2 regions of the Pseudomonas sp. RIT-To-2 genome follow, and region 2 is predicted to be linked to the other one. Evidence: predicted binding sites of a transcription regulator. Region 2 holds the regulator's gene; the other holds the start of a gene.

Region 1 (11,940 bases), on a different contig from region 2:
ACCCTGCGCTGGGCCATCGAGCAGAACAACCAGAACCCCGGCCACTACCGCATTGAAATACAGGCGGTGGGCAATGCCCCCTTCGTGATCAAGCCGGCCACCCCGCTCCCGGAAATCAAGGGCCCGGTGGCCATCCAGGGCACCGCGTGGAAACACACCGGCGACTTCATCGCCATCGATGGCTCGGCCTATGTGCAGGGCGACGCCGCCAAGGCGTGCCCGGGCGCGGTGGCCGGCCAGTACGGCGCCAATGTGCGCACCCTGAGCAACCCCGGCCTGGTACTGCGGGACACCCAGGGTGTGGACATCAGCGGCCTGGAGGTGCGCAACTTCTGCATCGGCGTGTTGCTCAACCGTGCCGGCGGCAACAACCTGCATGACAACCGCATCGTCGCCAACAAGGGCGGCGCCGGTATCCTGCTGACCGGCGATGACGGCCAGGGCAATGCCACGGCGAACACCACGAACAACAACCGCATCGTGCGCAACCAACTCATCGACAACGGTGACGGCCTGGAACTGACCCGCGGCGCGGCGTTCAACCTGGTGGCCGACAACCTCGTGCGAGCCACCAAGGCCACCCCTGAGGCCTCTCAGGGCGTGGAGATCATGCAGGCCAGCGACAACACCCTGACCCACAACCGCTTCGAGAACTACTCGGACGGCGTGCAGATCAATGCCGGTGACCGCAACTACCTGGGCGGCAACGTGCTCAGCGGCAATTCCATCGGTATCAGCGTCACCGGCAGCGACAACCTGCTGGACGGCAACCTGATCCACGGCAACCGCATCGGTATCGCCCTGCGCCCAGAGGCCGTCAGCCACAACAACCGGCTGACCGCCAACCGCATCTGGGACAACAGCCAGGACATTCGCCGTTGCCAGAGCGGCGGCGCGTGCATTCCTGGCCAGCACACCGGCGCCATCGTGTTCGGCGTACCCGGCCCGGACAATGTCACCTTCGTCGGTTCCCGCGGCGGTGGTGTCGAGCCCGGCAAGGCCACCGTGTGCGCGGCCAAGGGCGCGGCCACCGCCGACTGCCAGCAACAGCCCAACCACAACCAGCCGGCCCCGAAGTTGCGTGCCATCGCGGCCGGGCGCCTGCATGGCGAAGTCAGCGGCGAACCCAACAGCCGTTATCGCGTCGAAGTGTTTGGCAATGCCAAGCCCACTGAAACCGAGGCGGCCAACTTCCTGGGCGAGGTGTACGTGTCCACCAACGGCCGTGGCGTGGCCAACTTCAGCTTCCCGCTGGACGTGAAAGAGCCCAACCGTTCGTTCACCGTTACCGCCACCAGCCCGGACGGCGCCACGTCGGAACTGAGCAAGGCCCTGCCGCGCTGATGCCATACACCACGGCCCTGTAGCAGCCGTCAGGCCGCGTCAGTTTCACCCAGCGCATGCGCCATCAGGGGGTGCCTGGGAGGCGGCCTTGCGATCACTGCTACAGCCGTGTTGCGCGAGCTTGGTCAGGTTTGGCTTTATGTTTGCGCGTTTTACCCCGAGAATGCACCGCGTATTCGGCCACAGCGCCGACGCTTCATTTGCGTAGGACTTCTATGAAACTCGACAAACCCCAGGCCATCGCGCGCCGCAACAAAGAACTCGGCGGCGCGGTGCTCGGTGTCAACAACTGCCATTTCACCCTGCACGACGCTCGTCGAAATATCTTCTGGTTCGATATTCCAGTCGGCCGCCTGGCGATCGGGCAGTACGAATGGATTCACATGCTCATGCACACGCCCAGCACCGACCAACTGCTGCACCTGAGGGTGCCGACGGCGTTCCTGCGCGAAAAAATGGAAGGACTGGTAGTGCGCAACGAGGGCAAGCGCAAGTCTACTGTCAGCCTGGAACTGAGTGCTGACAAGGACTCGTTCCTCAAGGACGTGCGGCCTGCCGGCACCGGCGTCAGCTTCGCGCAGTTTCTGCAGAACTGAACACCGCCCGCGGTGCAGGAGCTGGTTTGCCAGCTCCTGCCTGCACCGGGGTTCAGCGGTCAGCGGCCCACACGCCCACCGCTGCCGCCAGCGCCGTCAGCACCACACCCCAGAAAATATCGATGAACACCAGCAGCGGCGGCCAGCCAACCAGGGTTGCCCAGTTGCTCAGGTCATACGTGCCGTAGGCAATCAGCCCCAGCATCGCGCCATAACCCAGGCCGCGCCACACGCTGCCTGCCGTCACGCCCGGCCACACGGCCAGTACCACCACGCCCAGGGCATACAGCAGGTAGAACCCTGCCGCAGGGCCGAGCAGTGGCTTGTCGCGCATCAGCGAGCCGAGCATCTGTTTGTAGGTAGGGCCCATGAGCACGCCCAGCCAGAGCGCGTCCAGGACAAGGACCACAAGAAGGGTGCTGACGTAGGCGATCAGGGCTTTTTTCATCGGTACACTGCCTCGAATGGGGTTCGTACAGTGTAGGCCCGACCCCGGCGCGAAAAGTTCACCGGGGTGTCTGGCTCAAGGCTTCAGGTCAATTCGATGCGGTCGGCATGAATGACCAGCTTGCCTTCCTTGTAGAGGGCGCCGATGGCCTTCTTGAAGTTGCCCTTGCTGACCCCGAACAGACCGCTGATGACGGCCGGGTCACTTTTGTCGCTGACCGCCAGCACGCCGTTGTTGTCGCGCAGCTTGGCGAGGATCTGGTTATGCAGGCTGCTGACCAGTTGCTCGCCCACTGGCTGAAGGCTGAGGGCGATCTTGCCGTCGCTGCGCAGCTCCTTGATGAAGCCCTTTTCCTGTTTGCCCGAGCGCAGGAACTTGAACACCTCGTTCTTGTGGATGAGGCCCCAGTGCTTGTTGTTGATGATGGCCTTGAAACCCATGTCGGTTTCCTCGGCCACCAGCAGGTCGACTTCCTGGCCCACGCTGTAGTTGGCGGGCAGCTTGTCCAGGTAGCGGTCCAGGCGTGCGGTGGCGGTGATGCGCTTGGTGCGCTTGTCCAGGTAGACATGCACCACGCAGTAGTCACCCTGCTTGAGCTCACGCTTCTCTTCCGAGTAAGGCAGCAACAGGTCCTTGGGCAGGCCCCAGTCGAGGAACACGCCAATGCTGTTGATTTCCACCACCTTGAGGCTGGCGAACTCGCCTACCTGCACTTTCGGTTTTTCCGTGGTGGCCAGCAATTTATCTTCACTGTCCAGGTAGACGAAGACATTCAGCCAATCTTCATCTTCGCTGGGAATATCCTTGGGAACATAGCGGTTGGGCAGCAGTATCTCGCCGTCGGCGCCGCCATCCAGATACAGACCGAAATCCGTATGTTTAACCACTTGCAAACTGTTGTAGCGCCCGACTAAAGCCATCTGAAAAAACCCTCGTTTCGTGCGCGCATTCTACCCGAGATCGCCGCCCGCCGCTGCTGTGGCGAGCGTGGCCTTGATTTTCAAGGGCTTGGCGGCCGTTCGTCAGGCCATTGGTCGCCGGGCATCGCCCGATAGCGCACCATGAGCCGGTGTTTCATCAAACTTTTCCATTAAAACAGGAAGTTACAGGCCCACATGAAAATTGAAACAAGCGATTGACAAACAATTATTCGCCACGTTTTGCGTCAATATTAAGTCAGCAATTAAATGCCCTGTCCGGTATAATCACTGGCCGTATTGTAATTGCACAGGTGAATGGCAGCCATGCGTGTAAAAGCCTCCAACAGCAAAGCCAAGCCCGCTCCAGCAGTGGAAACCAGCGAATCGATCAACGACCAGATCGCTGCATTCCTCAAGGGCGGTGGTGAAATCCAGCAGATCGCCAAAGGCGTCAGCGGCCAGACCTTCACGCCATCGCGCCACATCAGCCTGGGCAAGAAATAACCCAAGCGACCTCCCCGGGCATGTGGGCCTCTCGGCCCACTGCCTGCGCAGTTCCCCCCTCGATGTCTTTCAGCCGATCGGCGCCATGAAAACCGACGAATGGCATGAACCTCCTTGTTTTCACCGGTATGCTTGGCCCCTCTAGATCAGGCCTTCCAGCCCGGGGGAGCATGATGCTCAAGCCCAGCCTATTCATGATTGCCACCTTGTTGGCCAGCCAGAACGTCAGCGCGCAGTTGTTGCAGCGGGACCTGGGCGACTACAACCTGCAGTTCGGCACCAGCCCCGCCCGCTCCATGGCGCAAGGCCTGGTGAAGCCGGCCAGCACCGAGAGCGTGCACGGCGGCGTGGACCTGAGCAGCGACAGCGGTTGGTATTTCGGCCAGTGGGCACCCAGCATGGGCCTGACCGCCTCCACCAACCTGGAAATCGATACCTACACCGGTTTCAAGCGCTCCCTCACCGGCAACCTGGGATACGAAGTCGGCGTGATCCATTACACCTTTCCCGACCTTGCCACCAATGACAGCCACGAGGTGTACGCCGGCCTGACGCTGTTGGGCAACCGCTTCGGCGCGGCCTTCAGCGATGACCCGGGCCGTCGCGACAGCACCCTGTTCGCCGACTTTGGCACCGTGCCGCTGCTGGACTTCGGCGTGCGGATGAAAGTGGGCAGCCATCAGCTGGACACCCCCTACACCATCGGCGACGACACCGAGGTGCGCGGTTTCAACGATTGGTCCGTGCAACTGTCGCGGGCATTCATGGGGGTGGACCTGAACTTCATCTACAGCGACTCGAGCCTGCGCGGGCCCGAATGCGTGGCCTATTCCGGGCAGAACAGCTGGTGCGACAGCACCGTGGTCATCCAGGCTCAACGCGCGCTGTTCTGACCGCTATTCGTTGTCGCGTTGCTGACGGCGGTACGGAAACACGTCGATCACCTTGCCATCCATGATCGCCCCCTGCAGGCCTTTCCAATAGTCCGCGTCGTACAACTCGCCATGCAACTGGCTGAACAAGCGCCGCTGGCCCGCATCGGCGAACAGGAAAGGCGGAAATTCCTCGGGAAACACGTCGTGGGGGCCGATGGAATACCAGGGTTCCGACGCCATCTCGTCTTCTGGAAAGCGCGGCGGCGGGATCTGGCGAAAATTCACCTCGGTCAGGTAGCTGATCTCGTCGTAATCGTAAAACACCACCCGGCCATGACGGGTGACGCCAAAGTTCTTCAACAGCATGTCACCGGGAAAGATATTGGCGGCCGCCAGTTGCTTGATCGCCAGGCCGTAGTCTTCCAGCGCCTCGCGCACCTGGGGTTCGTTGGCGCTTTCCAGGTACAGGTTCAGCGGGGTCATGCGCCGCTCGGTCCAGCAATGCCGAACCAGCACGGTTTCGCCTTCCACCTGCACGGTGGACGGCGCGACTTCCAGCAATTCGGCCAGGCACTCGGGCTCGAACTTGCTGCGCGGGAAACGGAAGTCGGCGAACTCCTGAGTGTCGGCCATGCGCCCAACGCGGTCGACGCTTTTCACCAGGCGGTATTTCTCGATCACCGTGTTGCGGTCGACATTCTTGGACGGTGAAAAGCGGTCCTTGATGATCTTGAACACCGTGTTGAAGCCTGGCAGGGTGAACACCGACATGACCATGCCGCGCACCCCGGGGGCCATGATGAAGCGGTCATCGGTGTCTGCCAGGTGGTGAATGAGCGCGCGGTAGAATTCGGACTTGCCGTGTTTGTAGAACCCGATGGAGGTGTAGAGCTCGGCAATGTGCTTGGCCGGCAGGATGCGTTTGAGAAAGCCGATGAATTCGGCGGGCACGGGCACATCCACCATGAAATACGAGCGGGTGAAGGAAAAGATGATCGACACCTCCGCCTCATCAGTGATCAGCGCATCAATGCGCACGCCCTGCCCTTCACGGTGCAGGAATGCGATTGCCACGGGCCACTGCTCGTCATGGGTGAACAGGCGTCCCACCAGGTAGGCGCCTTTATTGCGGTACAGCACCGAAGAAAACAGCTCCAGGCGCAGTTCACCGTCCTTGCACACCCAGTCGGGCAGGTGCTCACGCAGCTGGCCTTCCAGACGCTGCATATCGCCGCCCAGGTCTGCGTAGGCAACGTCGAAACGGTAATCGGCGAACACCTGGGCCAACATGCCCGCCAGCTGGCCATTGGGCGCATAGAGACGAGTCTGCGGCGCCCGCTCGCCGCGCAAGGAGGGTCGCGTGGTGTGGATGAACATGCAGCCGTCGCTGATCAGGTCATGGCTGAACAGGCCACAGAAGATGGAGTTGTACCAGGTTTCCGCCAGCTCATCGTCAAAGCGCAGATCGATCAGGCGAATGTAAGCGCTCTTGACCAGCGGCCACTGATCCACGTCGGTGAACACCTCAGTGGTAAAACCGTGGCGCAGGCGAGTCACGGTCTGGCCGACTTTCTCTTCGTACAGGCTGATGCGGGCTGCCGAGGCCTCCTGGATTTCCTGCCACTGGGCCTGCTCGAAGCGCCCGCGCGCGCCGTCGGTGATCAGGCGAAACTGTTCGCGGTAGTCATCGAAGCCATCAAGGATGGTACGGGCGATCTCGGCCGCCGGCCATTGTTGCGCCATGGGTCACGGGCCTCTGCAAAGGCATACAGGAAACCCAAGCGTAGCAGCCAGTGGCCGCCGCGACCTGTGGGGCCGGGCGAAGCTCGGGAAGGGGCCACCGCGTAGTACCTGAAGACCGCAGCGCCTGCTTCCCGAGCTGGCGCCCGGTCCTACAGGGTTGGCGGCGGTGCAGCGCCAACCCTTGCGCAGGCCCAACCGCTCAAGGACACTTGCGCCCTGCCAATCGGATCAGGAGATCCCCGTGAAACCCGCCTCCCTCATGAACATGTTGCTGCTGGCCGCCGTCTGGGGTGCGAGCTTTCTGTTCATGCGTGTCATCGCCCCGGAACTGGGTGCACTCCCCACTGCTTTTTTCCGCGTGGCCATCGCGGCCACCGGGTTGCTGGTCATGCTGGCGCTGATGCGGGTGAAATGGGCCTTCAATGGCAAGCTCAAGACCTGCCTGCTGCTGGGCATGATCAACTCGGGCATGCCGGCCACCCTGTACGCCGTCGCCGCCCAGGTGCTGCCAGCGGGCTACTCGGCCATCTTCAACGCCACCACCCCGTTGATGGGCGTGCTGATCGGCGGGCTGTTCTTCCATGAACGCCTGACCCCTATCAAGCTGCTGGGCGTGTTTGTCGGCTTGTTCGGCGTGGGCATCCTCACCCGCGCCGGCCCGGTGGCCTTCGACGCACAATTGGCCATGGGCGCCGGAGCCTGCCTGCTGGCTACCACCTGTTACGGTTTCGCCGGTTTCCTCGCGCGGCGCTGGCTGGACCAGCAAGGCGGCCTCGACCCACGCCTGTCGGCGCTGGGTAGCATGCTGGGGGCAACGTTACTGCTACTGCCCTTGTTCGCCGCCAGCGTCACCATCGCGCCCCCGGCGAGCTGGGGTGGCTGGGAAGTGTGGGGCTCGTTGCTGGGCCTGGGCCTGGTGTGCACGGCGTTCGCCTACATCCTGTATTTCCGCTTGCTGAGCGACATCGGGCCGGTGAAATCCAGCACCGTGACCTTCATGATTCCGGCGTTCGGGGTGCTGTGGGGAGCGTTGCTGCTGGGTGAGCCGCTGTCGTGGGCGCACTTGTATGGCGGGGTATTGATCGGGGTGGCGTTGTACCTGGTCTTGAGACCTGCGAAATAAGTGCTGGTGCGAACGTGTCACGGACCTGACCGCATACCATCACCAGAGTATCAGGCAGATGGCGGCCCTGCTGCACCGGGCGACGCTCGGGAGGGAAGCGACGTGCAATGTCAAGACCATCGCAGTGCCTGTTCCCGAGCTGGCGTCCGGTCCTGCAGGTGTGGCATCAGCCCAGTATCTCCTTGAGCCGGTACCACGCCATGCCCAGCGCCAACAGCGGCGAGCGCAGGGCCTTGCCGCCCGGGAAGGTCATGTGCGGCACTTTGCTGAACACGTCGAAGCCGTGACTGTGGCCCGCGTGAATGACCTCGGCCAGCAGTTTCGCCGTCCAGTGGGTGACGTTGACGCCGTGGCCGCTGTAACCCTGTGCGTAATACACGTTGGGGTACTGGCTCAGGCGCCCTACCTGGGGGAAGCGGTTGGCGGTAATGCCGATCATACCGCCCCATTGGTAATCCAGCCGCACGTTGGCCAGTTGCGGGAAAACCTTGAGCATCTTCGGCCGCATGTAGGCGCCGATGTCCGCCGGGTCACGCCCTGAATAATGGCAGGCGCCACCGAACAACAGACGGTTGTCGGCTGTCAGACGGTAGTAGTCCAAACCCACCTTTTGATCGCACAGCGCCAGGTTCTGCGGAATCAGGCTGGCAGCCAGTTCGGCCCCCAGCGGCTCGGTGGTGACAATGTAACTACCCGCGGGCAGTACCTTGCCGCTCAAGCGCGGTTCCAGGTCATCCAGGTGGGCGTTGCAGCCCAGGACCAGGTGGCCGGCACGCACGGTGCCACCGGCGCAGCGCACCTGCACGGTACTGCCATGGATGATCTCCAGCGCCGGGCTGTTTTCGAAGATGCGCACACCTTGGGCCTGGGCCAGGCGCGCTTCGCCCAGCACCAGGCGCAAGGGGTGCAGGTGCCCCGAGCCCATGTCCACCAAACCACCGGCGTACTGGTCGCTGTTCACCACCTGCCTGATGTGCGCGGGGCCGACAATGCGGGTCTCGTGGGCGTAGCCCATTTCTCCCAGCCAGCGCTGCTCCTCGGCAAACGCCGCGAACTGGGCCGGGGTGTTGGCCAGTTCGCAGAAGCCCCAGCGCAGGTCGCAATCGATGCCGCTGGCCTCGATGCGTTCGCGCACCAGCGCCACCGACTCGATACCCGCCTGCTCCAGGTAGCGTACGCCGTCATTGCCCACGTAGCGGGCGAAACCGTCCACTGCGTGGCCAATGCCGCGGATCAGCTGGCCGCCGTTGCGGCCACTGGCGCCCCAGCCGATTCGCCGCCCTTCCAGGAGCACCACCGACAGGCCACGCGCGGCCAGTTCCAGGGCCGTGTTGACGCCAGTGAAGCCACCGCCGATCACGCACACATCCGCCACCAGGTCTTCCCCCAGGCAGGGGTACTCCAGCATCTGGCCTGCGGTTGCCGCGTAATACGACCGGGCATGTTCTGAATGCACCACCATCACATTTCTCACTTAGCGGTTCGACTTGATGTCCACCCAGTCACGCGTCATCAAACGCATGATGGCCGGTTTCGGGGCGGTGGAAATGTAGAGCTGTTTGAGTACTTCCTGGGACGGGTATACCTCAGGGTTGGTCAGCAGGTCCTTGTCCATGTACTGCTTGGCCTCGAGGTTCGGGTTGGCGTAGCCGACCGTCGCGCTGACCTTGGCGATGACCTGAGGGTCGAGCAGGTTGTTGATGAAGGCGTGGGCCTCTTTCACGTCACCAGCATCGGCGGGAATGGCCAGCAGGTCGAACCACAGGTTGGCGCCTTCCTTGGGAATGGCATAGGCGATATGGATGCCGTTCTTGGCTTCCTTGGCGCGGTTGGCGGCCTGGAACACGTCACCCGAATAGCCGAAGGCCACGCAGATATTGCCGTTCGCCAGGTCCGACACGTACTTGGACGAGTGAAAATAGGTCACGTAGGGGCGCACGGCCTTGAGCTTGGCCTTGGCTTTGGCGTAGTCATCGGCATTGGCGCTGTTAGGGTCCAGCCCCATGTATTTGAGGGTGGCTGGCAACACTTCGTCAGCCGAGTCCATAAAGGAGACGCCACACTTGGTGAGCTTCTTCATGTTCTCGGGCTCGAACAGCACCGCCCAGGAATCGATGTGGTCGACGCCCAGTACTTCCTTGACCTTGTCCACGTTGTAGCCAATGCCGTTGGTACCCCACAGGTAGGGCACCGAGTGGGCGTTGCCGGGGTCATTCTTTTCCAGCAGCGCCATGAGTGTGGGGTCCAGGTTTTTCCAGTTCGGCAGCTGGGAGCGGTCCAGTTTCAGGAACGCCCCCGCCTTCACCTGGCGGCCCAGGAAGTGGTTGGACGGCACCACCACGTCATAGCCGGTGTGGCCAGCCAGCAGCTTGCCCTCCAGGGTTTCGTTGGAGTCGAATACGTCGTACACCACTTTGATGCCGGTCTTGGCGGTAAAATCCGCCAGGGTCGTTTCGCCGATGTAGTCGGTCCAGTTGTAGACACTGACCGAACCTTCGGCCTGGGCCCCAGTGGCCAGGGTCAGCGCAAGCGCTGCAGGTAACAGGGTTTTCAGAACATGCATTCGACTCACTCCTTTGGAAAGGTTGGAGCTGCAAACTTGAAGCTTGCAGCGTGAAGCTGCCTCAAACGCTCAACAGCAGGAACTCGCGTTCCCATGAACTGATGACCCGCTTGAAATTTTCATGCTCGGCGCGTTTCACCGCCACGTAGCCGCGCACGAACTTCTCGCCCAGGTACTGGATGACGGTGTCGCACTCTTCCATATGCGCCAAGGCATCTTCGATGGTGATCGGCAGGCGCAGGTTGCGGCGCTCATAGGCGCGGCCTTCCACCGGCGCGCTCGGCTCGATGCCCTCCACCATGCCCAGGTAGCCGCACAACAGGCTTGCGGCGATGGCCAGGTAAGGGTTGGCGTCAGCGCCTGGCAGGCGGTTTTCCACGCGCATGGCTTCGGGGCTTGCATCTGGTACGCGCAGGCCCACGGTGCGGTTTTCCTCACCCCACTCCACGTTCACCGGTGCCGATGTGTCCGGCAGGAAGCGGCGGAACGAGTTGACGTTGGGGGCAAACATGGGCAGCAGTTTGGGAATGTATTTCTGCAAGCCGCCAATGTGGTGCAGGAAAAGCTGGCTTTTGGCGCCGGTGTCGTCGACGAAGATCGGCTTGCCGGTGGCGATGTCGATCACGCTCTGGTGCAGGTGCATGGCGCTGCCAGGCTCGTCGCCCACCGGTTTGGCCATGAACGTGGCCGTGACGTTGTGCTTGAGCGCGGCTTCACGCATGGTGCGCTTGAAGATGGTGATCTGGTCGGCCAGGTCCAGGGCATCGCCGTGGCGGAAGTTGATCTCCATCTGCGCCGGGCCGTCTTCGTGGATCAGCGTGTCCAGGTCCAGGCCCTGGGCTTCGCACCAGTCGTAGACGTCTTCGAACAGCGGGTCGAATTCGTTGGCCGCATCGATGGAGAACGACTGCCGGCCGCTTTCAGCGCGGCCCGAACGGCCCAGGGGCGCACGCAGAGGCAGGTCCGGGTCTTCGCAGCGCTGGGTGAGGTAGAACTCCATTTCCGGCGCAACGATGGGCTGCCAGCCTTTGTCGGCATACAGCTTGAGCACCTTCTTAAGCACGTTGCGCGGCGACAGCTCAACGGGGTTGCCCTGTTTGTCGAAGGTGTCGTGGATGACGATGGCCGTCGGCTCGATGGCCCAGGGGATCACGTAGATCGACGAAGGGTCCGGGCGGCAGATCATGTCGATGTCGGCAGGGTCCAGCAGGTCGTAGTAGATGTCGTCGTCGACAAAATCCCCGGTTACCGTTTGCAACAGCACACTTTCCGGCAGGCGCATGCCTCGCTCATGCAGGAATTTGTTGGTGGGTGCTATCTTGCCGCGGGCAATGCCGGTCAGGTCGCTGACCACGCATTCAACCTCGGTAATCTTGTGATCTTTCAGCCAACTGGACAGTTGGTCGAAGGGGGCATTCATAAAGACCTCATCTCGATTTTTGTTGGCGCCGATAGTGCCTGGTTTTTGCTTCAAATGGACGAAGCGTGGGGCCGATCTTCCCCTCGGGCGCGTTCCCTTATATCTTGCGCAAGCAGCTTATAACCATCTATCCATTTTACGCACGCCTTAATGCACCATCGTGGTGCGATCAGGTCATCGTATGAAAGAGCCCTACCCGCTTACCGTCCACGCCTACCAGACCGGCAGTTTCACCGAGCAGATCCAGGCCACACCGGGCTGGGTGCAGGACTATCAGCAGATGTCACCGGGGCATTTCCGCGGGCAGATCCGTTACCTGGACCTGCACGGCGTGGAAATTTACGAAGAAGGCATGAACACCCGGGTAGAGCAGCACTTCAGCGCCCCCCAAGGTTCACTGGCGT
Region 2 (11,940 bases):
AGCTTGTTGATGATTTCAATTTCACGAGCGGGCATCGCGGTGGGGGTCCTTTCAACTGAGGTCGCGGTGGCGAACCTGAACGTTCTTGAGCGTCTGCTGCAAAGCCTGGCCCAGGCGTTCGGTAATGTAGACCGAACGATGGTGCCCGCCGGTGCAACCGATGGCAATGGTGACATAGGCGCGGTTGCTGGCGGCGAAGCGCGGCAACCACTTTTGCAGGTAACTGGCGATGTCCTGGTACATCTCTTCCACATCCGGCTGGGCCGCCAGGTAGTCGATGACCGGTTGTTCCAGCCCCGAATGGTCGCGAAGTTCGGGCTTCCAGTAGGGGTTGGGCAAGCAGCGCACGTCGAACACCAGGTCGGCGTCCACCGGCATGCCCCGCTTGAACCCGAACGACTCTATCAGGAACGCGGTGCCCGGCTCGGGCTTGTTCAGCAGTCGCAGCTTGAGGGAGTCACGCAACTGGTAGAGATTCAGATGGGTGGTGTTGATCTTGAGGTCGGCCAGGTCGGCGATCGGGCTGAGCAAGTCGGTTTCCACCCGAATCGCCTCGGCCAGCGAGCGCGAAGTGTTGCTGAGCGGGTGGCGCCGCCGTGTTTCGGAGAAACGCTTGAGCAGGGTTTCCTCGTCGGCGTCCAGGTACAACACATCACATTGGATGTGCTTGTCCCGCGCTTCCTGCAGCAACTGCGGGAAGCGTGACAGGTCGCTAGGCAGGTTGCGGGCGTCGATGGACACGGCGACCAGTGGCTGGGCCAGCTCGGTGCGTATCAATGCGCGCTCGGCCAGTTCCGGCAGCAGCCCGGCCGGCAGGTTGTCGATGCAGTAGAAGCCGTTGTCTTCCAGTACATCCAGGGCCGTGCTCTTGCCCGAGCCGGAGCGACCGCTGACGATGATCAGGCGCATGGTCAATGACCTTTCTGTTCGTCCAGAACCACTTGATAGAGTGCTTCGCTGCTCTTGGCCGAACGCAGGCGCTCACGCACGTCGGCGCGGTCGAGCATACTGGCGATCTGGCTGAGCAGCGCCAGGTGTTCGTTGGTGGCTTCCTGGGGCACCAGCAGCACGAAGATCAGGTCCACGGGGGCGCCGTCGATGGCGTCGTAGTCGATCTTGTGTTCCAGGTGCAGCAGGGCGCTGACCGGCGATGTCAGGCCGGGCAGGCGACAATGGGGGATGGCGATGCCGTTGCCAAAACCGGTGGAACCGAGTTTTTCACGGGCGATCAGGCTGTCGAACACCACCTGCATCTCCAGCCCCGGCACTTCGCGAGCAAAGAAGGTGGCGATGGTTTCGATGGCTTTCTTTTTACTGCCGCCCGGCACGTTCACGAGGGAACGGCCGGGGGTCAGGATATGTTGAAGTTGAGTCATGAGTGGGGAGGGTCAGCGGGCAGTCGCGCCTTGCAGCAGACTCTGCTGTTTTTCCTTATGCTTTTTGAGTTGGCGGTCGAGCTTGTCGGTGAGCAGGTCGATGGCCGCGTACATGTCGTCATGCTCCGCGTTGGCCACTACTTCGCCACCGGGTACGCGCAGGGTGGCCTCGATTTTCTGTTTCAGCTTCTCGACCTCCATGATGACCTGCACGTTGGTGATCTTGTCGAAATGGCGCTCCAATCGGTCCAGTTTCTCACCGATGTAAGTGCGCATGGCGTCGGTCACAACCAGTTGATGTCCACTGATGTTGACTTGCATACCGCTTTCTCCTTATTGCCAGTGCATAAAGAGACAGGTCGGATAACCTGCCACTGGAACGCTGTGGCTCATCTGGCGCGCCCACCGGCGGCGCTTGCGCGCCGCCAGGATCACATCAACCGCTTGCGTTCGCTGGACGGCGCGATCCCAAGGGATTCACGGTACTTGGCGACAGTGCGGCGGGCTACCTGGATGCCTTGTGCCTCCAGTAAACCAGCGATCTTGCTGTCACTCAATGGCTTTTTCTGATTTTCGGCGGCAACCAGTTTCTTGATGATCGCGCGAATTGCCGTGGACGAGCATTCACCGCCTTCGGAGGTGCTGACGTGGCTGGAGAAAAAGTATTTCAGCTCGTATATGCCACGCGGCGTGTGCATGTATTTCTGCGTGGTCACCCGCGAAATGGTCGACTCGTGCATGCCCACCGCTTCAGCGATATCGTGCAGTACCAGTGGCTTCATGGCCTCGTCGCCGTAGTCAAGGAAACCACGCTGGTGCTCGACGATCTGGCTGGCCACCTTCATCAGGGTTTCGTTGCGGCTTTGCAGGCTCTTGATGAACCAGCGCGCTTCCTGCAACTGGTTGCGCATGAAGGTGTTGTCGGCGCTGGTATCGGCGCGGCGCACGAAGCCGGCGTACTGAGGGTTGACCCGCAGGCGCGGCACCGCTTCCTGGTTCAGTTCCACCAGCCAGCGTTCGTTGTCCTTGCGCACGATCACGTCCGGCACCACGTATTCGGCTTCGGTGGACTCGATCTGCGAGCCAGGGCGCGGGTTGAGGCTCTGCACCAGCTCGATCACCTGGCGCAGTTCGTCTTCCTTGAGCTTCATGCGCCGCATCAGCTGGCTGTAGTCGCGGCTGCCCAGCAGGTCGATGTACTCGGCCACCAGACGCTGGGCTTCCGCCAGCCACAGGGTCTTGGCGGGCATCTGGCGCAATTGCAGCAGCAGGCACTCGCTAAGGTCGCGGGCACCAATGCCGGCGGGCTCGAACTGCTGGATGCGGTGCAGCACGGCCTCGACTTCGTCCAGCTCGATGTCGAGCTCCGGGTCGAAGGAGTCGCAGATTTCCTGCAAGGTCTCGTCCAGGTAGCCCTGGTTGTTGATGCAGTCGATCAGGGTGACGGCGATCAGCCGGTCGGTGTCGGACATGGGCGCCAGGTTCAGTTGCCACAGCAGATGGCTCTGCAGGCTCTCGCCGGCCGACGTGCGGGTGGTGAAGTCCCATTCGTCGTCATCGTTGCTGGGCAGGCTGCTGGCGCTGGTCTGATAGATGTCTTCCCAGGCGGTGTCGACGGGAAGCTCGTTGGGAATGCGTTCGCTCCACTCGCCATCTTCGAGGTTGTCGACGGTGGGTGCGGTGGTTTCCTGGTAGCTGGGCTCCTGGATTTCCGGCGTGACCTGCTGCTCGGCCTTGTCGGCCATCGGGTCGCTGTTGTCGAAATCGTCGCCTTCTTCCTGGCGCTCGAGCATGGGGTTGGATTCCAGGGCCTCCTGGATTTCCTGCTGGAGGTCCAGGGTGGAGAGCTGGAGGAGGCGGATGGCCTGTTGCAACTGCGGTGTCATCGTCAGTTGCTGGCCCATTCTTAGGACGAGCGATGGTTTCATGGCAGGGGCTTAACACCTTATTCGCCGGCGCAAAGCGCCATCCACTACAGGGCGCCGAGGCTCTCGGCTTTTGTCGTAAGCAAATTATATGCCTGAAACCGAAGTGTTTGCCTAGAGCGATGCCGCAATAAAAGCCCCGTGGGGCTAAAAAAATGCGACACGCCCAGGCATCAAGCCAAACACCTCGCCTTTACAGGCGGAACTCGTGACCGAGGTAAACCTCTTTCACCAGTTGGTTTGCCAGGATGGTTTCGGCATCGCCCTCGGCGATCAACTGGCCATCGTTGACGATGTAAGCGGTTTCGCAGATGTCCAGTGTCTCGCGAACGTTGTGGTCGGTGATCAACACCCCGATACCCTTGTTCTTGAGGTGGTGGATGATCTGCTTGATGTCGCCGACCGAAATCGGGTCGACACCGGCGAACGGTTCGTCCAGCAGGATGAACTTGGGCGCGGTGGCCAGGGCGCGGGCGATTTCCACTCGGCGCCGCTCACCACCGGACAGGCTCATGCCCAGGTTGTCGCGAATATGGGTGATGTGGAACTCCTGCAGCAGGCTTTCCAGCTCCTTGAGGCGCCCGGGCTTGTCCAGCTCCTTGCGCGTCTCCAGGATCGCCATGATGTTGTCCGACACCGACAGCTTGCGGAAGATCGAGGCTTCCTGTGGCAGGTAGCCGATACCGGAGCGTGCGCGGCCGTGCATCGGCTGGTGGCTGACGTCCAGGTCGTCGATGAGCACGCGACCCTGGTCCGCCTGCACCAGGCCGACGATCATGTAGAAGCAGGTGGTCTTGCCGGCGCCGTTGGGCCCCAGCAGGCCGACGATCTGCCCGCTTTCGATGGACATGCTGACGTCACGCACCACTTGCCGGCCCTTGTAGGCCTTGGCCAGGTGCTGGGCTTTGAGAGTCGCCATTACTTGCCCTGCTGCTGGTCGGTTTTGCTTTTCGGCTGGATGACCATGTCGATCCGTGGACGCGGCGCCGTGATCTTGGTGCCATTGGCACGGCCAGCGTTGACCACCTGCTTGACGGTGTCGTAGATGATCTTCTCACCTTCGGAGGTATTGCCGTCGTTCACCACCTTGGCCTGGTCGATCAGGGTGATGTGGTTCAGCGCCGACTGGTACTGGATGGTCTTGCCCCAACCCTGCACGATCGGCTTGTCGATGGCCGGCTTCTGCTCGTAGTAGGCCAGGTTGCCCACGGAGGTGAAGGTGTCCACGTCGCCCTGCGCGTTTCGGGTGATGGTCACGGTGTTGCCGGTGATCTTCATGGTGCCTTGGGTAATGATCACATTGCCCTTGTAGACAGCCACGCCCTGCTTGTCATCCAGTTGCGCATCGTCGGACTGGATGTGGATCGGTTGGTCGCGGTCCGTTGGCAGTGCCCAGGCGCTAACGCTCCCCAGTGCAGAGCCCAGGGAGAGCAATAAAGGGAGGGTTTTAACGAGCCTCATACAATCCTCTTACGTTGGACAGCAAGTTGATCTTGCTGTCTTTCAAATATGCCTTCATGCCCTTGCCCGTAGAGACGCCACCGGCGCCGTCGATTCTAACGTCTCGGTCTGTCTGCGCATATTGCTGTTGTGGGAATACCGTCATGCGTGTGCTGGTAATCAGGGTAGGGCGGTCTTTCTGGTCGGTACGGGCGATGCGCACGTTGTCGATAAGCTCGACCTGGGTGCCGTCCGGGTTCACTTCGCCCTTGTCGCTGGTCACATGCCATGGGTATACGGTGCCACGGTACAGGTTCATGTCCGGGTTCGTCACCTTGGTGATCTGGCTGGCCTGCATGTGCTCGACCTTGTCGGCGGTCATGCGGTATTGCACGCCCCCATCCGGCAGGTACTGCACGCTGTGGGCGTTGATGGCGTAATAGTCGATGGCACTGTCGTCGATGGCCGCGGCGGGCTTTTCGAGGAAGGTGTCCGGGTTGATGTTCCAATAGCCGACCGAGACGAAGATCGCCACGATGACGCAGAACAGCAGTAGGTTGCGCAGTTTTTTGCTCGGCATGGGAAACTCTATAAATAGGCGGCCAAGGCCGCTTCGAGGTTGCCTTGGGCGCGCAGGATCAGCTCGCAGAACTCGCGGGCGGCGCCTTCGCCGCCACGGGCCTGGGTGACGCCGTCGGCATGTTCGCGCACGAATGGCGTGGCGTTGGCCACCGCCATGCCCAGGCCGACGCGGCGAATAGGCGCCAGGTCGGGCAGGTCATCGCCCAGGTAGGCTACCTGTTCATAGCTTAGGCCCAGTTGCGCCAGAAGCTCGTCCAATACCACCAATTTGTCTTCGCGGCCCTGGAACAGGTGGGCGATGCCCAGGCTCTTGGCCCGGCGCTCGACGATGGGGTTCTTGCGCCCGGTGATGATGGCGGTGGCCACCCCCGAGTTGATCAGCATCTTGATACCCTGGCCATCCAGGGTATTGAAGGTCTTGAGTTCGCTGCCGTCTTCCAGGAAGTACAAACGACCGTCGGTCAGTACGCCGTCGACGTCGAAAACGGCCAGCTTCACGGCCTGGCCGCGTTGCAGCAGGTTCTGGGTCATTTACATCACTCCCGCACGCAACAGGTCGTGCATGTTCAGGGCGCCCACGGGGCGGTCTTCCTTGTCGACCACCACCAGCGCGCTGATCTTGTGGTCTTCCATGATCTTCAGGGCTTCGGCGGCCAGCATCTCGGCGCGGGCGGTCTTGCCATGCGGTGTCATGACCTGCTCGATGCGCGCGCTGTGCACGTCGATGGCCTTGTCCAGGGTGCGGCGCAGGTCACCGTCGGTGAAGATCCCGGCCAGGCGGCCATCGGCCTCCAGTACCACGGTCATGCCCAGGCCCTTGCGGGTCATTTCCATGAGCGCGTCCTTGAGCAGGGTGCCGCGTTGCACCTGCGGCAGTTCGTCGCCGGCATGCATCACGTTCTCCACCTTGAGCAGCAGGCGGCGGCCCAGGGCACCACCGGGGTGCGAGAAGGCGAAGTCCTCGGCGGTGAAGCCGCGGGCTTCCAGCAGGGCAATGGCCAAGGCGTCGCCCAGCACCAGGGCCGCGGTGGTGGACGAGGTGGGCGCCAGGTTCAGCGGGCAGGCTTCGTGAGCAACGCGAGCGTCCAGGTTGACTTCGGCAGCCTTGGCCAGCGGCGAATCGGGGTTGCCGGTGAGGCTGATCAGTTGAATGCCCAGGCGCTTGATCAGCGGCAGCAGGGTGACGATCTCGGCCGTGGAGCCCGAATTGGACAGGGCCAGAATGATGTCGTCGCCGGTGATCATGCCCATGTCGCCATGGCTCGCTTCGGCCGGGTGCACGAAAAACGCCGTGGTGCCGGTGCTTGCCAGGGTGGCGGCGATCTTGTTGCCGATATGCCCGGACTTGCCCATGCCGACCACCACCACGCGGCCCTTGCTGGCCAGAATCAGCTCGCAGGCACGGACGAAATCGGCATTGATATTGGCCAGCAGGCCTTCTACCGCCTCGAGTTCAAGGCGGATAGTGCGTTGTGCCGATTGGATCAGGTCGCTGGATTGGCTCATGTCGAAAACGTATTGCCCGATGAAAAGGCGGCGATTATAGCGGTATTGAGCGAAACCCTCACGTTCGATCGTCAACCTTTAAATGTCTTGTTGCTCAACCACTGGTTCGACGGCCTTGGGGCGGGTGTGTCAGGGGTGATATAGTTCGCCGCCAGTTGGCCCGCCAGAAGCGCGCGTGTCTTCGTGACAGGGGGAAGCGTCCGAGGACAGGCTGCATCGCAAGGAGTTTAGATGAGTGCCGATAATGACTACGCGGTCGAGCTGAAGGGTGTTTCCTTCAAGCGCGGCTCGCGGAGTATCTTCAATAATGTCGATATCCGCATTCCACGCGGCAAGGTCACCGGTATCATGGGACCTTCCGGCTGCGGCAAGACCACGCTGCTGCGCCTGATGGGCGCGCAGCTGCGCCCCAGCGCCGGCCAGGTACTGGTCAACGGCCAGGACCTGCCGACCCTGTCGCGCAGCGCGTTGTTCGATGCGCGCAAGCACATGGGCGTGCTGTTCCAGAGCGGCGCGCTGTTCACCGACCTCGACGTGTTCGAGAACGTGGCGTTCCCGCTGCGGGTGCACACCGACCTGCCCGACGACATGATCCGCGACATCGTGCTGATGAAGTTGCAGGCCGTGGGCCTGCGCGGCGCGGTGGAACTGATGCCCGACGAGCTGTCCGGCGGCATGAAGCGCCGCGTGGCACTGGCCCGGGCCATCGCCATGGACCCGCAGATCCTCATGTACGACGAGCCGTTCGTGGGCCAGGACCCCATCGCGATGGGGGTACTGGTGCGCCTGATTCGTCTGCTCAACGACGCGCTGGGCATTACCAGCATCGTGGTGTCCCATGACCTGGCGGAAACCGCCAGCATCGCCGACTACATCTATGTGGTCGGCGATGGCCAGGTGCTGGGCCAGGGCACGCCGCAGGAGCTGATGGCCGCCGACAACCCGCGCATCCGTCAATTCATGAAAGGCGACCCCGATGGGCCGGTTCCTTTCCATTTCCCGGCGCCGGACTACCGCGCCGATCTTCTGGGGACGCGCTGATGCGCAAGAAATCACTGCTGGAACGCATTCGCCTGTTCGGCCGCGCGGCCATCGACATGGTGGCGGTGCTGGGGCGCTCCGGGCTGTTTTTGCTGCATGCGCTGGTCGGCCGCCGGGGTATCGGCGGTGGCTTTCAACTGCTGGTCAAGCAGTTGTACTCGGTGGGCGTGATGTCGCTGCTGATCATCGTCGTGTCCGGCATGTTCATCGGCATGGTGCTGGCCCTGCAGGGGTTCAGCATCCTCACCAAGTACGGTTCCGAGCAGGCCGTGGGGCAGATGGTTGCGCTTACCCTGCTGCGTGAACTGGGGCCGGTGGTCACCGCGTTGCTGTTCGCAGGGCGCGCCGGTTCGGCGCTGACCGCCGAAATAGGCAACATGAAGTCCACCGAGCAGTTGTCGAGCCTGGAAATGATCGGCGTGGACCCGCTCAAATACATCGCCGCGCCGCGCTTGTGGGCCGGTTTCATTTCCCTGCCGATCCTGGCCATCATTTTCAGCGTGGTCGGTATCTGGGGTGGTTCGTGGGTCGCCATCGACTGGCTGGGCGTGTATGACGGTTCGTTCTGGGCCAACATGCAGAACAGCGTCAGCTTTACCGACGATGTCGTCAACGGCGTGATCAAGAGTGTCGTGTTCGCCTTCGTGGTGACGTGGATCGCCGTGTTTCAGGGGTACGACTGCGAGCCCACTTCAGAGGGGATCAGCCGTGCCACCACCAAGACCGTGGTGTACGCCTCGCTGGCCATCCTGGGCCTGGACTTTATTCTGACCGCTTTGATGTTTGGAGATTTCTGATGCAAAACCGCACCCTGGAAATCGGTGTCGGCATGTTTTTGCTGGCCGGGATACTGGCGTTGATTCTGCTGGCCCTGCGTGTCAGCGGCCTGTCCACCAGCGCTGCCAACGACACCTACAAGCTGTATGCGTACTTCGACAACATCGCCGGCCTGACCGTCCGCGCCAAGGTCACCATGGCTGGCGTCACCGTCGGCAAGGTCACGGCCATTGACCTGGACCGCGACAACTTCACTGGCCGCGTCACCATGCAGGTCGACAAGAAGGTCAACAACCTGCCGGTCGACTCCACCGCTTCCATCCTGACGGCTGGCCTGCTGGGCGAGAAATACATCGGCCTGAGCGTGGGGGGCGATGACAAGCTGCTCACCGACGGCGGAACCATTCATGACACCCAGTCGTCCCTTGTACTGGAAGATCTGATCGGCAAATTCCTGCTCAATACCGTTAACAAAGACGCCAAATGAGGAGTTACTCCATGATGTCCATCCTGCGACGTGGCCTGCTCGTACTGCTGGCCTGCATGCCGCTGCTGGCCACTGCTGCCGACCAGTCGGCCCATGACCTTGTGGATCGCACCACCAAGGAACTGCTGGCCGACCTGGCCGCGAACAAAGAGCAGTACAAGACCGATCCAAGCAAGTTCTATGACGCGCTGAACACCATCATTGGCCCTGTGGTCGATGCCGACGGTATTTCCAAGAGCATCATGACCGTCAAGTACTCGCACAACGCCACCCCTGACCAGGTCAAGCGCTTCGAGGAGAACTTCAAGAAAGGCCTGATGCAGTTCTATGGCAACGCGCTGCTGGAATACAACAACCAGGGCATCACCGTGGGCCCGGCCAAGGGCGACGAGGGTGACCGCACCAGCGTCGACATGACCGTCAAGGGCACCAATGGCGCCGTCTACCCCGTGCAGTACACCCTGGTGAAGCTGAACGGCGAATGGAAAGTGCGTAACGTCATCGTCAACGGCATCAACCTGGGCAAGCTGTTCCGTGACCAGTTCGCCGATGCCATGCAGCGCAATGGCAACAACCTGGACAAGACCATCGACGGCTGGGCCGGCGAAGTGGCCAAGGCCAAGGCCGAGAAGGGCACTGGTGCTGCCCAATGACCGACGCCGCCATCAGCCAGGGCGCCGGCGGCGAGCTGCTGCTGACCGGCGTGCTGGACTACAGCACGGGCACCGCCTTGCGCAAGCAGGGCCAGGCCCTGGTCAAGGCCAGCCCCGGCACCGCCCTGGTGCTGGACTGCGCCGGCGTGGTCAAGTCCAGCAGCGTGGGCCTGTCCCTGCTGCTGTGCCTGCGGCGTGAGGCCATCGCCTGTGGCAAGACCCTGACTTTCAGGGCCCTGCCGCGGGACATGCAGCAGATCGCCGAGGTGTGCCAACTGAGCGGAATTTTATCCGCGGCGTGAGCAATCAGGCACAATGAACAAGCCCCTCCGTCAGAGTCCTGTTAACCAGGGTTCGCAGGCGAGGGGCTTTTTTTGTATGATGGCCGACCCGCGCGCACAGGGCGCCGATCGAGGTTGAGCATGCAGGCCGTAGAAGTTAAGCGTTTTCTTGAAGAAAAACTGGCAAATGTCCAGGTCGAAGTTGAAGGCGAAGGCTGCAACTTCCAATTGAACGTGATCAGCGACGAGCTGGCCGCACTGAGCCCGGTCAAGCGTCAGCAGCAGATCTATGCTCATCTCAATCCCTGGATCGTCGATGGCAGCATTCATGCGGTCACAATGAAATTTTTCAGCAGCGCAGCCTGGGCTGAGCGCACCTGAGCCTGAGGGCGTCGAGATTCTTATGGACAAACTGATTATTACTGGCGGCGTTCGTCTTGATGGCGAAATCCGTATTTCCGGGGCGAAGAACTCTGCCCTGCCGATTCTGGCGGCCACGCTGCTGGCCGATGGCCCGGTGACCGTGGCGAACCTGCCGCACCTGCACGACATCACCACGATGATCGAGCTGTTCGGCCGCATGGGCATCGAGCCTGTGATCGACGAGAAACTGTCGGTCGAGATCGACCCGCGCACCATCAAGACCCTGGTCGCACCGTACGAGCTGGTGAAAACCATGCGTGCCTCGATCCTGGTGCTGGGCCCCATGGTCGCCCGTTTCGGCGAGGCCGAAGTGGCCCTGCCTGGCGGTTGCGCTATTGGTTCGCGCCCGGTAGACCTGCACATCCGTGGCCTTGAAGCCATGGGCGCGGTCATCGACGTGGAAGGCGGCTACATCAAGGCCAAGGCGCCGGAAGGCGGCCTGCGCGGCGCGAACTTCTTCTTCGACACCGTCAGCGTGACCGGTACCGAGAACATCATGATGGCCGCGGCCCTGGCCAATGGCCGCAGCGTGCTGCAGAACGCCGCGCGTGAGCCGGAAGTGGTCGACCTGGCCAACTTCCTGATCGCCATGGGCGCCAAGATCCACGGTGCCGGCACCGACACCATCACCATCGATGGCGTCAAGCGCCTGGACTCGGCCACCTACAAGGTGATGCCCGACCGTATCGAGACCGGCACCTACCTGGTGGCTGCCGCCGCCACCGGTGGCCGCGTGAAGGTCAAGGACACCGATCCGACCATCCTTGAAGCCGTGCTGGAAAAACTCAAGGAAGCCGGCGCCCAGATCACCACCGGTGAAGACTGGATCGAGCTGAACATGCATGGCAAGCGTCCGAAGGCCGTCAATGTGCGCACCGCGCCGTACCCGGCTTTCCCGACCGACATGCAGGCGCAGTTCATCTCCCTGAACGCCATTGCCGAAGGCACTGGCGCGGTCATCGAGACCATCTTCGAGAACCGCTTCATGCACGTGTATGAAATGCACCGCATGGGCGCGCACATCCAGGTGGAAGGCAACACCGCCATCGTCACCGGTACCGAGAAGCTCAAGGGCGCGCCAGTGATGGCTACCGACCTGCGTGCCTCGGCCAGCCTGGTGATCTCGGCCCTCGTGGCCGACGGTGACACCCTGATCGACCGCATCTACCACATCGACCGTGGTTACGAGTGCATCGAGGAAAAACTGCAGATGCTGGGCGCCAAGATCCGTCGCGTACCGGGCTAAGCTGTTTTCGGGCGCAGGGACGCGCCCCATGAATCTGTCCAGCCGGGCCCCCAGGGGGCCGGCAGTGGCCCGGCGCCGGTTGCGACCGGGCACAATCCTGATTAAGGAAAGACGTTTTCCATGTTGACCATCGCGCTGTCCAAGGGCCGCATTCTCGATGACACCCTGCCACTGCTGGCAGAGGCGGGCATTGTTCCGACCGA

The links. Region 2 encodes sigma-54, which starts transcription at its own class of promoters, with help from an activator protein. Its sites were predicted from a motif close to ANTGGCATNNANNTTGCTNT; they were not measured.
Region 1: a site for sigma-54 is predicted at 3,911-3,930, ahead of QBK88_RS21980 (TorF family putative porin). Genes of this name have one in related genera too.

What each region holds. Positions count from the first base shown of each region.
Region 1 is NZ_JAPYKM010000028.1:48,905-60,844, reverse strand. It holds gene QBK88_RS22005 (NosD domain-containing protein) at 1-1,344, shown strand, start outside; gene QBK88_RS22000 (hypothetical protein) at 1,560-1,940, shown strand; gene QBK88_RS21995 (DUF2177 family protein) at 1,993-2,388, opposite strand; gene QBK88_RS21990 (S1-like domain-containing RNA-binding protein) at 2,472-3,308, opposite strand; gene QBK88_RS21985 (hypothetical protein) at 3,624-3,812, shown strand; gene QBK88_RS21980 (TorF family putative porin) at 3,986-4,705, shown strand; gene aceK (bifunctional isocitrate dehydrogenase kinase/phosphatase) at 4,709-6,430, opposite strand; gene QBK88_RS21970 (DMT family transporter) at 6,690-7,553, shown strand; gene QBK88_RS21965 (NAD(P)/FAD-dependent oxidoreductase) at 7,720-9,015, opposite strand; gene QBK88_RS21960 (polyamine ABC transporter substrate-binding protein) at 9,028-10,116, opposite strand; gene QBK88_RS21955 (glutamine synthetase family protein) at 10,178-11,536, opposite strand; gene QBK88_RS21950 (helix-turn-helix domain-containing protein) at 11,718-11,940, shown strand, end outside.
Region 2 is NZ_JAPYKM010000002.1:271,913-283,852, reverse strand. It holds gene QBK88_RS03270 (HPr family phosphocarrier protein) at 1-35, opposite strand, end outside; gene rapZ (RNase adapter RapZ) at 52-909, opposite strand; gene ptsN (PTS IIA-like nitrogen regulatory protein PtsN) at 912-1,376, opposite strand; gene hpf (ribosome hibernation-promoting factor, HPF/YfiA family) at 1,389-1,697, opposite strand; gene QBK88_RS03250 (RNA polymerase factor sigma-54) at 1,808-3,304, opposite strand; gene lptB (LPS export ABC transporter ATP-binding protein) at 3,495-4,220, opposite strand; gene lptA (lipopolysaccharide transport periplasmic protein LptA) at 4,220-4,762, opposite strand; gene lptC (LPS export ABC transporter periplasmic protein LptC) at 4,749-5,321, opposite strand; gene QBK88_RS03230 (KdsC family phosphatase) at 5,330-5,854, opposite strand; gene QBK88_RS03225 (KpsF/GutQ family sugar-phosphate isomerase) at 5,855-6,829, opposite strand; gene QBK88_RS03220 (ATP-binding cassette domain-containing protein) at 7,061-7,870, shown strand; gene mlaE (lipid asymmetry maintenance ABC transporter permease subunit MlaE) at 7,870-8,667, shown strand; gene mlaD (outer membrane lipid asymmetry maintenance protein MlaD) at 8,667-9,134, shown strand; gene QBK88_RS03205 (Tgt2/MlaC family protein) at 9,146-9,787, shown strand; gene QBK88_RS03200 (STAS domain-containing protein) at 9,784-10,089, shown strand; gene QBK88_RS03195 (BolA family protein) at 10,210-10,449, shown strand; gene murA (UDP-N-acetylglucosamine 1-carboxyvinyltransferase) at 10,472-11,737, shown strand; gene hisG (ATP phosphoribosyltransferase) at 11,858-11,940, shown strand, end outside.